One region of the Providencia sp. PROV208 genome, then DNA from elsewhere that is predicted to be linked to it. Evidence: predicted binding sites of a transcription regulator. Region 1 holds the regulator's gene; the other holds the start of a gene.
What was found. Region 1 encodes LexA, which represses DNA repair genes until DNA is damaged. Its sites were predicted from a motif close to TNCTGTATGTACATACAGNA; they were not measured.

Region 1 (8,134 bases):
AAGACACATTAGACAAACTTTTGGCATTAGCCAAAGAGACGCAACTGGAAGATGCTATCAAAAGTATGTTTAGTGGTGAAAAAATCAACCGCACCGAAGACCGTGCGGTACTGCACACGGCATTGCGTAATCGCGACAATACACCGGTGCTGGTGGATGGCAAAGATGTTATGCCAGACGTGAATGCCGTACTGGAAAAGATGCAACAGTTCAGTGCGCGTATTATTAGTGGTGAGTGGAAAGGGTACACTGGTAAAGCAATTACGGATGTTGTGAACATTGGTATTGGTGGCTCAGATCTGGGGCCATTCATGGTGACTGAGGCGCTACGCCCTTATAAAAACCATTTGAATATGCATTTTGTTTCTAACGTCGATGGCACTCAAATTGCGGAAACGCTGAAAGACCTCAATCCAGAAACGACGCTCTTCCTCATCGCATCCAAAACCTTTACGACTCAAGAAACCATGACCAATGCGCACTCTGCTCGTGAGTGGTTATTGACGTTCGCTAAAGATGAAAAGCATATTGCGAAGCATTTTGTTGCGTTATCAACCAACAGTGAACAAGTTGCAAAATTTGGTATTGATACCAATAACATGTTCGAATTTTGGGATTGGGTTGGTGGTCGTTACTCTCTGTGGTCAGCGATTGGTTTATCAATTGTTTTATCCGTGGGATATGATAATTTCGTTCAATTATTGAGCGGCGCTCATGCGATGGATAAACACTTCACGCAAACCCCTCTAGAAAGTAATATCCCCGTATTGTTAGCGCTGATCGGCATCTGGTATAACAACTTTTTTGGTTCAGAAACTGAAGCGATTCTTCCATACGATCAATACATGCATCGTTTCGCTGCTTATTTCCAACAAGGCAATATGGAGTCGAATGGGAAATACATCGACCGAAATGGTCATGCCGTATCCTACCAAACGGGTCCGATTATTTGGGGTGAGCCAGGGACTAATGGTCAGCACGCATTCTACCAGCTGATCCACCAAGGAACTAAAATGATCCCATGTGATTTTATTGCACCAGCGGTGACTCACAACCCATTAGGCGATCATCACGATAAACTGCTTTCTAATTTCTTTGCACAAACTGAAGCGTTAGCATTCGGTAAAACCCGCGAAGTGGTTGATGCGGAATTTGCAGCACAAGGTAAAACGGTAGCAGAGATGGAGTATGTTGCACCTTACAAAGTATTTGAAGGTAACCGCCCAACTAACTCTATTTTGCTGAAAGAGATTACCCCGTACTCATTAGGTGCGCTGATTGCGATGTATGAGCATAAAATTTTCACCCAAGGCGCAATTTTGAATATTTTCACCTTTGACCAATGGGGTGTGGAATTAGGTAAGCAACTGGCGAGCCGAATTCTACCAGAGTTGGAAAATAGTCAGGCTGTTGCCAGCCATGACAGCTCAACGAATGGCTTGATTAATTGCTATAAAAACTGGCGTTAATGACGTTTTTTTAAGCGACTAATAGCCTGTAATTGGCAGGCTATTAGTATCCTAATAAAATATGGTATCTGAGCTAACTCATTATAAATCAAATATTTTTTACAAAATTTTCACAATTTGTGTTGAATTAGTGACTTTTTATATAAATTGTTATCTATCTTTAACCTTGCACTATCACAACGTGCTATTCTATCGCCCAATAATTTAGATGAACGATGCTGGTTGTGGCTTTAACACGCTAGAGTAGCAATCAGGGGATAACCATAATTTCTATGGTGGAATTTGATTGAATGCATGAAACGATTTTTACCTCTCATCCTATAAGCTGGTTCGTAGAAGGCGAAGAGAGTGTTCCTGAAAATGTATTAGGTTGGTTGCAAGAGCAAAGGTCGATGACCAAACGGTTTGAGCAGCATTGTCAGAAAGTGACGGTGATACCTTATTTAGAACGCTATATCTCACTGGATATGCTCACCACCGACGAACAAAAATGCTTACCAATTAGTGAGCGTTATTGGCTACGGGAAGTGATTATGTATGGGGATAATATCCCTTGGTTGATTGGCAGAACGCTGATCCCAGAAGAGACGCTCACCGATAATGACAAAAAATTAGTCGAGCTTGGGCGAGTCCCATTAGGGCGCTATCTCTTTAGTCATGAACACCTAACCCGAGATTATATTGAAATGGGCACCAGTGCTGACCGCTGGGTTCGCCGTTCCTTACTTAGACTGTCCCAAAAACCATTATTATTAACCGAAATATTTTTACCTGAATCACCTGCATATAGATAACTATCTAACATAATTCAAATGACGTTTATGGGTAAAATAGAAGCATAAAGGAGCACGACAACGTGGAGGGAAGTATGGCGCTAAGTAAATGGCATGCATACAGCCGTTTAATGCGTATTGATAGACCTATTGGTTCACTCTTATTGCTGTGGCCAACCTATTGGGCGCTGTGGATTGCGGCCCAAGGCTCGCCAAGTTTGCATATCCTGATTGTCTTTACGGCAGGTGTATTTTTAATGCGTGCCGCAGGCTGTGTTATCAATGATTTTGCTGATCGTAATTTCGATGGGCACGTAGAAAGAACCAAACACCGACCACTGCCTAGCGGTGATGTCACGGAAAAAGAAGCAAAAATCCTATTTGCTGCGCTGGTGGGGCTCTCTTTCTTATTGGTATTGAGTTTGAATACCATGACTATCTGGTTATCGGTCGCAGGCTTAGCGCTAGCGTGGATCTACCCGTTTGTAAAACGCGTGAGCCATTTACCTCAAGTCGTATTGGGGGCTGCATTTGGCTGGTCAATCCCGATGGGATTCTCAGCCGTTAGTGAGTCCTTACCATTAGTTTGTTGGTTACTGTTTTTAGTGAATATTATCTGGTCAGTGATTTATGACACCCAGTATGCGATGGTTGACCGCAACGATGATTTAAAAATTGGCGTGAAATCGACGGCGATTTTGTTCGGTCAATATGACAAGCTGATTATTGGTTTACTACAAATTGTCATGGTTGGCTTGCTGGTGGTGATTGGCTCATTGGCTAACTTAGGCATGGTTTATTATGGTTCGTTAGTGCTAGCCGCTGCGCTGTTTGTTTATCAGCAGCAATTGATGGTGAACCGGGAACGAGCGCCGTGCTTTAAAGCGTTTATGAATAATAACTATGTCGGTTTAATTCTGTTTTTCGGTATGGTTGTCAGCTATTTCTAATCAGTGAAATGGATAAAAAAAGGGTAATGCAAATGCATTACCCTTTTTTGTTGGTGCGTCTCGCTGACTTGTGAGATTACTCTTTCGGTACTTCTGAGCTTGATTCGGTCGTTTCCGGTGTGCTTATTGGTGCCGGTTTCGGTGCTGAAAGCTCTTCAGTTTGGCTCACGCTTTCAATGGTCAAACGGATTTCCGGTGACATTAAGCGGGCAAGCACTGCATACAGTTTTTTCGCATTGGTAGAGAAAATATCGTTCTCGTTATTATCGATGTACCCTTCATCTTTGAGTGTATCGACCAATGTCGAGAACACGGCCTTATCAAAGAATTCAGGGGCATTAATACCGTGTAGAACGGACAGACGCTGCGCGAGCATGCGGCTTTCTTTTTCCAATGTATTGCGGCTGACTTCTGGGCTTGCATTGAGTAATGATAGCGTGATGGCATAACGTTGCAGTGTTTCACGAACACCTGCTGCCAGCAGCTGTAAAGGACGAATACGGCGAGGATTTAATACCACCATATTATCGTCTTTCAGGCAGATCAACTTTTGGCTGTTCAGCTCATCAATCAATGTATCCACAGTGCTGACGAGTGCGTTAGTGTCATAACGCATAAAGAGTTCAGCTTTCAGGAATGGGTAAATCAGACCAACTTGCTGGTGGATTTCTTCACGACTAATACGTTCATGGTGTAGCACCATGCTGGCTATCAATGATGGCAGAACCAGTAAATGATGGATATTGTTACGGTAGTAAGTCATTAAGACGGCATTTTCGCGAGGCAGGATAATGATATCCCCCATGCTATCTTTTTCGACTTCAAACTTATTCATCTGCAATGCGTGTTCGAGAAGCTCTTCTGCCGTTTTGTTCGGCGTCGTTGCATCTGCGGTATAAGGTACATTACGCAGTAGTTGCAGATAGCATTCGATTTGCTCAATCAGTTGTTCGCGGGTCAGTGAACGTTGACGCGACGCTAACAGTGCTGTTGAACATAAGTTAATCGCGTTAGCGGCTGCCGCATTATTGATATTCACCATAATGTTATCAGCCAGACTACTGACCGTTGGGTTCAACCAAGTTGGGCGCTGAGGCTCAATAGGGTCAATGGATTCACGCCAATTAGGTACGCGATTATTTAAGTATTGGGTGAGCGAAATTGGCTGACCAAAATTCACATAGCCCTGACCTAAATTACGTAACTTACGTAAACCACGTACCATCGAGAAGAAGCCTTCTTTCTCTTTTTCCGCGCCACGTAATTCTTTCGCGTAAGTTCCCACTTCCATCACATGCTCGTATCCAATATAGATAGGGACGATAGTGATAGGGCGAGAGTCTCCACGTAACATGGCCTGCAAGGTCATCGACAAGGTACCGGTTTTAGGTTCCAGCAAGCGACCTGTACGTGAGCGTCCACCTTCCACAAAGTACTCAATCGAATAGCCGCGAGCAAAGAGCTCACTGAGGTATTCGCGGAATACGGTAGAATAGAGTTTATTGCCTTTAAACGTACGACGAATAAAGAATGCCCCTAAACGGCGGAAAATGGGACCTGCTGGCCAGAAATTGAGGTTAATACCAGCTGCAATGTGCGGTGGTACCAGCCCTTGATGATAGAGAACATATGAAAGCAGCAAGTAGTCCATGTGGCTACGATGGGACGGCACATAGACAATTTCATGACCATCTTGAGCCAATTGACGAACACGTTCAGCATGCTGAACGTTAATCCCTTGATACAAGCGGTTCCATGTCCAACCTAAAACTCGGTCAGTGAGTCGTACTGCTTCATATGAGAAGTTAGCGGCGATCTCTTCCATCATCGCCACGGCATTTTGCTGGGCTTTTTGTAATGGAATTTTTTTGCTGCGAGCTTCATCTTCGACGGCTTTTTCAATCGCTTTAGAAGAAAGCAATTTATTAAAAAGCTCATAACGTGCAGGCAGTTTTGGACCGACAGCCGCCAAACGTTGGCGAGAGTAATGAATACGCGCCACACGAGCGAGTTTATTGGCAATAATCGTGTCGGTACCATGCTCTTGCGCCATTTGACCCAGTGAAATACTGGGTGAAAAACGCACAAAGCTATCGCGCCCTAACCAAAGGACGGCGAAGAATTTTTGCACACCGTTTAGTAATTTCAGGGGTGCAGGCTTATGGCCTTCGCGTCCAGGCGCTCGCCCGAACATGACCGATGCTGGCAGCATTTGAATATCTAGATTTGGATTATTTTTATGCAAATCAAGATACGCATGGAATATTTTTACTGACTCTTTACGTGGATCTGGAGAGTAGTAACGGAATACACGCGGACCATCATCAATGAACACATAGGCAGGGAGCTGGGTGCCATTGATGTCGTTATCCACGAGAGGATCAGGTAAACCAATCGCTAAGCATTGTTGGCGAAGCGTGAGAAGGTCGGACTTTGAGTGATATGGCAAAACGTACAGCGTTGGCTTGTTTGGATCAAGCTGCAACTCTGTTATCGGGTCCGTTGGAATTAGTTTACTTTTTACCAATAATTTCAGTGGTAAATTCAACGTGTTGTAATATATTTTACGCCATAGTGACATAAACGATTATAGCCTCTTGTTAGTAATGCTGCGCAATCATATCAGAAAGCAGTGTTTAGATCTGTTATCGATAATTCACTTTGACTGCAAAAGTTGATTATTGTTTAAAAATTAAGGAAAAAATATGGCAAGTCAAACTAAGGGACTCACGCGAGTTATCAAAGCAGCTGGGTACTCCCTTAAGGGTTTAAAGGCAGCATGGGTGAATGAAGCCGCATTTAGGCAGGAAGCGGTTGCTGCTATCATTGCGATAATTATAGCTTTTTACTTGGACATTAGCCAAATTGATAGAATTTTACTGATAGGTTCAGTGGTTTTAGTCGCGATCGTCGAGTTAATAAACAGCGCTATTGAAGCCGTTGTTGACCGTGTTGGCACGGAATATCATGAATTATCGGGCCGAGCAAAAGATATTGGCTCCGCTGCGGTCTTTGTCACCATTGGATTGGCGTTATTTATTTGGGCTACCGTTCTCTGGGAACGTTATTTCGCACTTTAATAGTCTAAAAATAACAAAAGAGAGAAAAAGCAAAGAATTCAGCAATAAATTACAGATTTTGGCTAATTTAACAGTTCCCAATCCCCATTTACCTGTATATACTCACAGTTTGACTGTATAAACAAACAGGGGAACGGGATGAAAGCACTGACAGCTCGACAGCAGCAAGTTTACGATCTGGTGCGTGACCACATTTCGCAGACGGGCATGCCACCAACACGCGCTGAAATAGCAGCAAGTTTGGGATTTCGTTCGCCTAATGCGGCAGAAGAACATTTAAAAGCCTTAGCTCGTAAAGGGGTTATTGAAATTGTTTCTGGAGCTTCCAGAGGCATTCGTCTGTTGTTAGAAGAAGAAACCGAAGATTTAGGGCTTCCTCTGATTGGGCGTGTCGCCGCCGGCGAACCATTGCTTGCACAAGAACATATTGAAAGTCACTACCAAGTTGACCCAGAGTTATTTAAACCTCATGCGGATTTTTTATTGCGTGTGAATGGTATGTCGATGAAGGATATCGGCATCATGGATGGTGATTTACTCGCGGTGCATAAAACTCAGAATGTCCATAATGGACAAATAGTTGTGGCTCGTATCGAGGATGAAGTCACCGTTAAGCGCTTTAAACAACAAGGCAATCGCGTTGAATTGATTGCTGAAAACCCTGAGTTTGCGCCAATCGTTGTTGATTTACGCGAACAGAATTTTACTATTGAAGGGTTAGCTGTTGGGGTTATCCGTAATAGCGATTGGCATTGATGATGAGTGATTGAGTCTGGTAGCAGACTCAATATCTCTTTTTATCGGGTGTTTTTTCTTTATATTGTTCTTCCGTTTATATAGGCTTTTCTTTTTATATAGCCATATAACTCTTATTCACTTCGCTCTATCTATCTATCTATCTATTGCCTCTGCCATTAGGTTGTTATCTATTATAGCTATGGCGCGAGACGTTAATCTTATTAACCTTTGCTGATAGGTTTTTTACGGTTTTTTCTTTGGATTAGATGGGGGCTGATGGTCATGATCGCAATGTTCATGATCTTGGCAACTGGTGATTTCAACGCATTTTTGACATAAACCATGGTTTTCTACAACGGTATGCCTGAGATGAAAATGATTTTCTTCAGCAAGCGTACTAATAGCCTTTTCTATGGTTGTACAATCACTTTCCGTCACATTCCCACAATTATCACAAATCAACATCACTGAGATATGGCTTGGATTATCCACATGGTGGCAGACCACATAACTGTTTGTGGATTCAATTTTATGGATAAACCCTTGTTCCATTAGGAACTCTAAGCCGCGGTAAACAGTAGGGGGTTTAGCTTGAGGTTCTATTTCACGCAGCAAATCAAGAAGGTCGTAGGCACTAATCGCCCCATGTTGCTGTGCAATTAGTCGTAAAACCGTTTCTCTTTGTGGAGTTAAACGAACACCTCGAGACTGGCAAATACGTTCGGCCGTCGTAAGCAGCATATCTTCACTGATTATTGTCATCTTGTCTGGCCCCACCTAAATAGCGCTTCAAATGTTTATTACTGTTTAGTTTATCATAACTTCGGCTCCTGTTGCGTTTGAAATGATGTTTATGGAATAAACAATTTTCCCTACAATTAATACAGAGTTTTAACTTTAATAAACGTATGGTTAATAAATAACAGATACCTTATTTAAATGGTCAGCTTTTTTATTTTAAATAAAACTCTAATTGCTACATTTTGGTTAATAAATTGACGATCTATTTAACCAAATAAAAACAAATATTGAAATTTATGGTTACTGCTTGATGCATATTTTAATTAAGACTTATCTTACCGTCTGTTTTTTATATAGCAATTACTTGTGTAAAGGTGACTATT
Region 2 (8,134 bases), on a different contig from region 1:
CGTCAACGTCGCCAAGTATTGGCGCCAGGGCGATCACATCCACGTCATTATTGCGGGTAGGCAAGAGTGTTTACGTGAGCCGTCCGGCAGGTCGTGTCGTGGAGTGACACTACAAAATGCATTGATGCGGAAACATCTGACAGAACAATCGAAAACTTGACCTGCTCCCTTATTGTTTGATTCAGGGTAAATTAAGCAACTTCCGCTCCCGGCAAAGAGCGGGCGAATTCATCGAGCATAAAGTCCGCTGTGAGCGAAAAGCGGAAGTTCTAGCATAACTAATGAAGACATGACTAACATTGACACATGTTGATCTACTGGGAACTGATTATCTAGCTAATCACCACCTAATACACACTCCAAGATACAACCTATGTGCCTTAAGAAAGCCCCCGATAAACAGAGTTCGATTACACAATGCAGACGTCATTTCTATATCGCTATAAGAGTACTAAAATTCTGGCAATTATCCAGATAAGCCTCATGCTGTCTGAATGTGTTAGGCCAGTATAATTCGGGAAAACTTCTAAAACTGTGACCAATTTTTGTAGACCACTTCATACCACCTTAAAATAAATATTAGTATTTACCTTTAAAGCATGTGGCAATAAATTGTGTTTTTCCATCATTGGATATTTCTGAGTGCAGCACATCAATTTCATGCTTAATCATAAAATCAGAAATATCTTCAGTACAAAAAAAACTCTTCCAATTAGATATTCTTGATATGTTTTTTTCAAAAGCAATTGCATCTATATCTGCATTTTCAAGGGTTAGTAATTTTTTGTCTGTGGTATTAAAACTCAGCATGTAAGTATTAACTGGGTTATCCATCGTATGTTTTACACCCATATATTTAACATTCCAACTCTTTGAATTTATAATTTTCTTTGGGATATATTCATCTAGCCAGATATTAATTTTATCCACTTCACCCTTAGTTATTTCCTCATTGTGAATAAAATCGCTTTTATTAAAAAAATATGTTTTTAATGTTCTTCCGTCAACAACATCTCTGATTGTTAGTATATTGTTTGCCATAGAGAAAAATACCTGAGGTTCAGCCAGATCAGCACCATACCAACGAGCATTCGGTAGATTTTCATCGAAGAAGCTTAGTCTTGATAATGACTCTTTTCTGCACAGATATGAAAATGATTTGCCATCTTGGTTTCTTATATATTTAATTCTATTAATATTATTTGAAACCGAGGTCGAATGCATTGTATCAATATCTCTATCATAGACGACAGATAATCCTGCTTTGCAAATTTCTGATAGTGAGAATAATTCTTGATTTCCTGCTGAAATCGCATTTTGAATGAATGAAACACTCAAAGATAAGACTGTGAATAAAATAAGATTATTGGTTTTCATTGTGTTCGCCATGATTTTTACTAAAATTAGTGTATTAGTAATTATGAAGTTTGATAATTCTAGCTATTTGATAGTTATTCATATCGCTATAAAAATACCAGAAAATAAAATTATTAATTGCTATATTTAGCCCATAAATTACCTTCAAATTAATGAGTTAATTTACATCATTAGAGATAGAATCACTAACGAGCAATATTTCACCAATCATTCTATTGGTAGAGTTCGCCCTTTTCCGTGAACTATTTTGCGGCTTCAAGTTTAAATTTTTCTGAATATTGTTTGCTGCCCACATAGCGTATGCGTTAGATTTCAACTTTACACCACGAATCTTTCTGGGAGATGGTTTAATTCTAGTGTTCCATAGTATTCGTGATGTCCGCTTTTGGCACAAAGCTGCCTGTCAGATTAGGTTTAGATCTGTACCGTAGCTGTATCAGGTTAAATCTGAGCTAATACAGCCAGCTCGAGTGGTTGGCGCACTCTGATCATTTATCGAAATACTCCACTTCCTCGGTTTCTTTCATTTCAGGCATCCAATCCCCATCATTCCATATTTCTTCCAGCGTTTCTTCGATGTAGGTTTTCTTTTCGTTCTTTCCAAGACCATCAATAGATACATTAGTTTGAGAACTCCAGTTGATATCGATGTTTAAATCGGGATATTTGGGACTCAATCTTTTTGTTATTTCATTTTTCAATGCATCGAAAGTCCCCATGGGTAACTTGCCTTTCATACTTGCAGCGAAGCGAACTTTAATAGTAACCATCGTACATTCTCCTTACATAAAATACTGTATATAAAAACAGCTAAATAATAACTGTGATTATATACAGTAAAATGTTAATGGAGGTCAAGAAATAAGGTAAAATTTATCTTATGGCTAAGAAAACGACTTCCCCAAAACCATTTAAAGAATATCGTTAAATCAAGAGGTTAAATGATAGTTGAAAATGACATAAAACTAAGAGGTAATGCCATTTAAATAATTATGAATCAATAAGTTAAGTTATTATTAAGCGCATGAATAAAATATAAATATAGAATTTATTTTCTAAAAATAAGATTAGCTAAAAGTAAAAAGATAATAAAAAATTGTTATCAATTGTATGTATAGTGAGTAAGCATTTTAATTATTAGAGTTTTTTAAATAAAACACCTCCTAACTTAATGTTTTTATTTATAAAATTATTAATTAAGTTAATGTATAGATAGTATGTTATAGTACATTAAATAATCATACCTCATTGCTATAAAGCAAATCTTGCTTTCGCAAGCTTTTATCTAACAAATAGATGCGGTATCCAAGGGAAGTAATTCCTAAGGGACTACCTATGAATTTATCTACATTGTACCGAAACATTTTATCACTTGCAGGAAATGCTTTAATAATAGTTGTATTACTGTTAGCTGCATTTTCACTTGTATACTGGATGTAAAACTATTCTGCAGATCACGGAAATAAAAGGTATTTAGCCTCTGAAAACAGTGGTTTAAAATCATCGATGATGGGGATTGTTAGTGTGCTTCCTCTGGTATAGCTTAATGGAGAAAAAATGAACTATTACATTCAGACAATGATGGAACCACAGGGTAGTTATAAAATGCATAAGATTGGATGTAAGAATATGCCTATAGCTGTAAATAGATTTTATCTGGGTAACTTTTTAAATGCTATGCAAGCAATTAAAATGGCTAAAAAATCAGGTTATGAAGTTGTAAAAATATGCTCTAGCTGTATAAATAGTGGTATAACGTATTCAAATAAATCGCTAAATATGGCTTTTTAATCTGCATTTATACTATCAATAGTAAGCTCTTCTGACAAAAGAGTGAAATATAAAATTTGCTATTATTGTGTTTGTGTGGCCTAATGGTTTAAGTGGTTTGGAAGTACAGGCCTATTTATGCTAGTCAGTTTAAAGTCGTTCACCATTTAGCGTTATCTAAGATACCCTTCATTGCGAATTCCTTCTAATTAATTCCCATAAGTAAAAATAAAAAACAAACCTAATATGCCTTATGGCAAACTTAAAAAATTAAAGGAAATTCTATGTCTAATACAATGACTGGTTCAGTAAAATGGTTTAACGACGATAAAGGTTTTGGTTTCATTACTCCAGCTGATGGCTCTAAAGATGTATTTGTCCATTTCTCTGCAATTCAGAGTGATAACTTCAAATCTTTAATTGAAGGTCAGCAAGTTTCATTCACCATTGAAAATGGTGCAAAAGGTCCTGCTGCAGGACAAGTGGTGGCGCTTTAAAAACACTATAAAAGTCTATCTGTACTTTAAATGTCCTTGCTGTAGTGGATCTCAATATAGAACCTCACAGTTTGATATTTCAGTAAATAATCCACATGGCGCTAAATGCATTTTTTGCAAAAGCTCTATGAAAGCAAAAGTTTGCTGATTAATATTTCGATAGCACTTAAAACCTCGTTACAACGAGGTTTTTTTATTTAAATCGTATTTATTTAAATGGATGTGTTAAGGTTAAGAAATAATCATACCTCATTGCTATGAATAGCAAATCTTGCATCCGCAAGCTTTTATCTAAAAATAAATGTGGTATCCAAGGGATATTTACCCAAGGTATACTAATGAAAAAGCAAACAGTTCAGTGTTTAGTTGTAACTATTTATAAGAACATACTCATTTTGGCTGTGTTAACTATAGCGGTCCTTGGTGCAATTTATTTCTTTGATACGCCATCATTAAATAAGCTTGGTAATGGGTATGTGTTTTCTAACAATTAACTCATAAGGTGTATTCTGTGAACTGGTTTCCTCTTTATCGACGTATTGTTATATATTCAGGAAATATATTTGTAGTAATTATATTAGTAGGGATATTAATTTTGATTACTTCATATGTAGTTAATTTATTTAAATGATTTTTTCCCACCATTAACTCAACTGGAAGAGTATTTAGCCTTATTAACTCTAAGAGTCGAGGTTCGATGCCTCGATGGTGGTCCATTTCCTTAATTAAGGATATTACTATTTAATATCAAAGGATTAATATCCTGTGGGTGTATCATGTCAGGACTAAGTCAATCCAAATTGATTTGTAGAATATTACAGTGGATTAGTAGTGCCGCATTACTTTTACTTGCTGTTATATTAATAGCCTTTTTAATAAAAGAAACTGTTGTATTAGCAGGGTTATTATTTACAGCTAATGATTCCATATCAATTTATTTATTAGTAGATGGTCTTATTGTTTATTTTTTATACTTTGAGTTCATTGCATTGATTATTAAATATTTTCAATCTAACTATCATTTTCCATTACAGTATTTTATCTATATTGCAATTACTGCAGTAATTAGGTTAATAGTAGTTGAGCATAAAGATCCACAACTCTTTATTATTTACTCTATATCAATATTAGTACTTATTTTTGCTCTATATGTTTCTAATGCTGATAGGTTAAAGCCCAAAGAATGATTTTTTATAAAATAATTAATAAACTAAAAATCAGAAAATGTTTGAATATGAAAAATATTAAATGAATTCATTGAGTTTTTTACAGAAAAATTAATTATAGTAAAACTATACAAATCTTATCTGGGAATTACGTTAACTAAGTGATACTGTTGAGAGAATACTCAGAGGTGATTATGGATACGGAAAAAGATGTAATTTATATGCGAATATGCCAAGTAGTTGGTCGGGCTGTTATGTTGCTAAATGAGTCAAAGCATAACATTACTGGAGAGCGCATATCTGCGATCTTAAAAGAGCAAAAAGAAAGTGAGCAAGAGAAACAAATGATAACCATATATGCCATTGCAATTGATTTAATGGATTCTAGACGAACGAATTAATTTCTATATATTATCAATGACTTAAAAACCTCTATTTTTGCTATGTAAAAGATAGAATATTAATGATAATGTCATAAATATCAGATGATTAATATAGCTATATACTGCTGCGTCATGGGAAATGATGCGAAGCGATATCTGATCCCCTTAACACAAAATAATGTTGTTCTAAAAAAGTTATAATAAGGTACTTATTCAGAGTAAACCTTTAAGTTTTGGTATCCATCAGCTTTGTGCCAGAAGCAGTCATCGCAAAATGATTACTCATAAATTTTTCAAGTAACAGTTACTTTCATTCAATATAAAGTAAATCAGGGTTGTCGAAGTTATCTTCAATACACGCAAAAAAACGGCTCGCATGAAGACCGTCAACGAAAGCATGGTTGAATTTACACGCCACTGGAACGACTCCATCTTTCAGTTGCCCCCACGTCAGCGTCGGAACAGCGGCTCCAAAATGGAACTCTGCATGAGTTATAGAATCAAAGTGCAACCAGGGAAGGCAGCTGGCACAGAAGAAATCTTCATTTTGAACAATCATTGGACCAGCCTTGGCATTTTTAACCTCTTCTATTTTTCCGTTGATTTGTGATCTGAAATCGGTGAAAAGAGGAGTTGATTCGCACATTACCTGTCGAAATCCTTCATCTTTAGTCATTATTGGCGTCATGACATTAATGTCATTATATTCAATGACCTCATTACCTAGCGTTCTTTGCTTTAATTGGGGGATCGAATTTGCGGCACGAAGAATTGAAAAAAGGCAAAGTTGAAAAAAAGATTCACCTCTCTCTTTAGAAAAGTCATATAATTTTTGTGCTTTTACAGATATGCATACATTAAAGCATGAGTTATCAAATTTTCTATAGAAATTATAATGGTCAGTACGACTCCAGCTTTCTTTATCTATTATTTTATATCCGCTCATATTTATCTATTATTTATAATTATTTTCCTCAATGCATTATAGTCATTTTTCTGTACTGGTATATCAATTTTTAACAGCTCATTTATTTCCTAAAATCCATTCTTAGTATAAGTATGAAAGATCAACAAAAGTGATTCGATATGCCTAATGAATAGTTAGATGGGGTAAAACCATCCAGCTTGTCATCAAAACGTCCGCACTTCGCTCACCGCAGACTTTCAGCGTCAGGAATTTAACTGCTGTGTGCCAATAGCGGACGTTATTAAGCTCAGTCAGTATGGATTCACGAAAAACATAAGTTATATTTTGTCCTGATTTACACGGGATGAAAGCTCCTGATGGCTCTCCTTTCGCTCGCTGTAACGATCTGCAAGATAATCGGTTTGTCCCTTAAGCAGCAGCGTGACTTTAAACAGCTCCTCGGCTACATCGACGATGCGGTCATACCACGAAGAAGGTTTCATTCGTCCGTTATCGTCGAACTCTTGCCATGCCTTGGCTACAGAGGACTGGTTGGGGATCGTAAACATCCGCATCCAGCGACCCAGAATACGCATCTGGTTCACAGCATTGAAGGACTGTGAACCGCCGCAGACCTGCATTACTGCAAGTGTTTTGCCCTGCGAAGGACGAACCGCGCCTTCACTTAAGGGTATCCAGTCAATCTGCGCCTTCATAACTGCGCTCATAGCACCGTGCCGTTCCGGAGAACTCCACACCATCCCGTCACACCATCTGACCAGACCGCGCAGCTCGGTGACTTTAGGATGCGTATCTGGCGCATCATCCGGCAGGGGTAAACCTGAGGGGTTAAAGAGTTTTACCTCTGCGCCCATCGCTGTCAGCAGACGACCAGCTTCTTCCGCAGCAAAGCGGCTGTAGGAGCTGAGCCATATAGGATCAGAATCCGCGGCGGCTCGTGCATGTGCAGGCGCTCGGCGATGTGTTGATCAAAGTATTCACTATTTAGAGCTGGAAAATGTTCCATTTTTCTACTCCGGAGATATCGGATGATTTCAAATTTAACACATATGATTTACCATATGTATATTCTAAAGGGAACGGAGTGAAAAATGCTACAACCTGTTCAGCTTTTCAAAATCCTGTCGGATGAAACCCGGCTCGCCATCGTCATGATTCTTCAGGAGTCGGGAGAACTATGCGTCTGTGATATCTGCACAACCATTTCCGAATCACAGCCCAAAGTCTCGCGACATATGGCTATTCTTCGCGAGGCTGGGTTGGTTCTAGATCGTCGTGAAGGCAAATGGATCCACTATCGTCTGTCACCCCACATACCGGCATGGGCAGCTGAGACAATCACAACGTCCTGGCAGTGTATGCGAGAGGATGTGCGTGAATGGCTGGATAAATCAGCCTGCACCTCCTGTTAAGAAAAGAAAACACATGTACATAATCATATATAACGGAGTCTGAGATGCTTTTGGCAGGGAGTATATTTTTACTGACGCTGATACTAGTGATCTGGCAACCCAGAGGCTTGAGCATTGGCTGGAGTGCGAGTATCGGGGCTATGCTGGCGCTGGTAACTGGTGTCATCCATATCACTGATATTCCGGTTGTCTGGAATATCGTCTGGAACGCGACAGCGGCATTTATTGCGGTTATTATCATCAGCCTGCTGCTCGATGAGGCCGGCTTCTTTGAGTGGACCGCACTGCACGTCTCCCGCTTGGGTAACGGGCGTGGTCGCCTGCTGTTTACCTGGATAGTGTTGCTCGGTGCCGCTGTCGCTGCTTTGTTCGCCAATGACGGCGCCGCGCTGATCCTGACACCAATTGTGATTGCAATGCTGCTTGCAATGAGATTCAGCAAGAGCACAACACTAGCCTTTGTGATGGCCGCAGGATTTATAGCAGATACGGCCAGCCTACCGCTCATTGTTTCTAACCTGGTGAATATCGTCTCGGCGGACTTTTTCGATCTGGGCTTTACGCAGTATGCCTCCGTTATGATCCCCGTAGATGTGGCAGC

Region 2: PR766_RS11390 (DinI-like family protein) is a predicted target of LexA. The motif match lies at 2,197-2,216, and genes of this name have one in related genera.

The regions. Positions count from the first base shown of each region.
Region 1 covers NZ_JAMPNS010000017.1:22,133-30,266, forward strand. The annotation lists gene pgi (glucose-6-phosphate isomerase) at 1-1,469, shown strand, start outside; gene ubiC (chorismate lyase) at 1,760-2,263, shown strand; gene ubiA (4-hydroxybenzoate octaprenyltransferase) at 2,338-3,192, shown strand; gene plsB (glycerol-3-phosphate 1-O-acyltransferase PlsB) at 3,269-5,773, opposite strand; gene PR766_RS13795 (diacylglycerol kinase) at 5,898-6,272, shown strand; gene lexA (transcriptional repressor LexA) at 6,411-7,028, shown strand; gene zur (zinc uptake transcriptional repressor Zur) at 7,254-7,772, opposite strand.
Region 2 covers NZ_JAMPNS010000014.1:1,914-10,047, forward strand. The annotation lists gene PR766_RS11385 (hypothetical protein) at 580-1,377, opposite strand; gene PR766_RS11390 (DinI-like family protein) at 1,866-2,147, opposite strand; gene PR766_RS11395 (hypothetical protein) at 2,935-3,168, shown strand; gene cspE (transcription antiterminator/RNA stability regulator CspE) at 3,432-3,644, shown strand; partial or broken gene ymcF (cold shock small protein YmcF) at 3,601-3,774, shown strand; tRNA gene PR766_RS11410 (tRNA-OTHER) at 4,283-4,360, shown strand; gene psiE (phosphate-starvation-inducible protein PsiE) at 4,421-4,831, shown strand; gene PR766_RS11420 (DUF2767 family protein) at 5,005-5,211, shown strand; gene PR766_RS11425 (CatA-like O-acetyltransferase, family 1) at 5,504-6,139, opposite strand; partial or broken gene arsH (arsenical resistance protein ArsH) at 6,439-7,127, opposite strand; gene PR766_RS11435 (transcriptional regulator) at 7,213-7,533, shown strand; gene PR766_RS11440 (arsenic transporter) at 7,578-8,134, shown strand, end outside.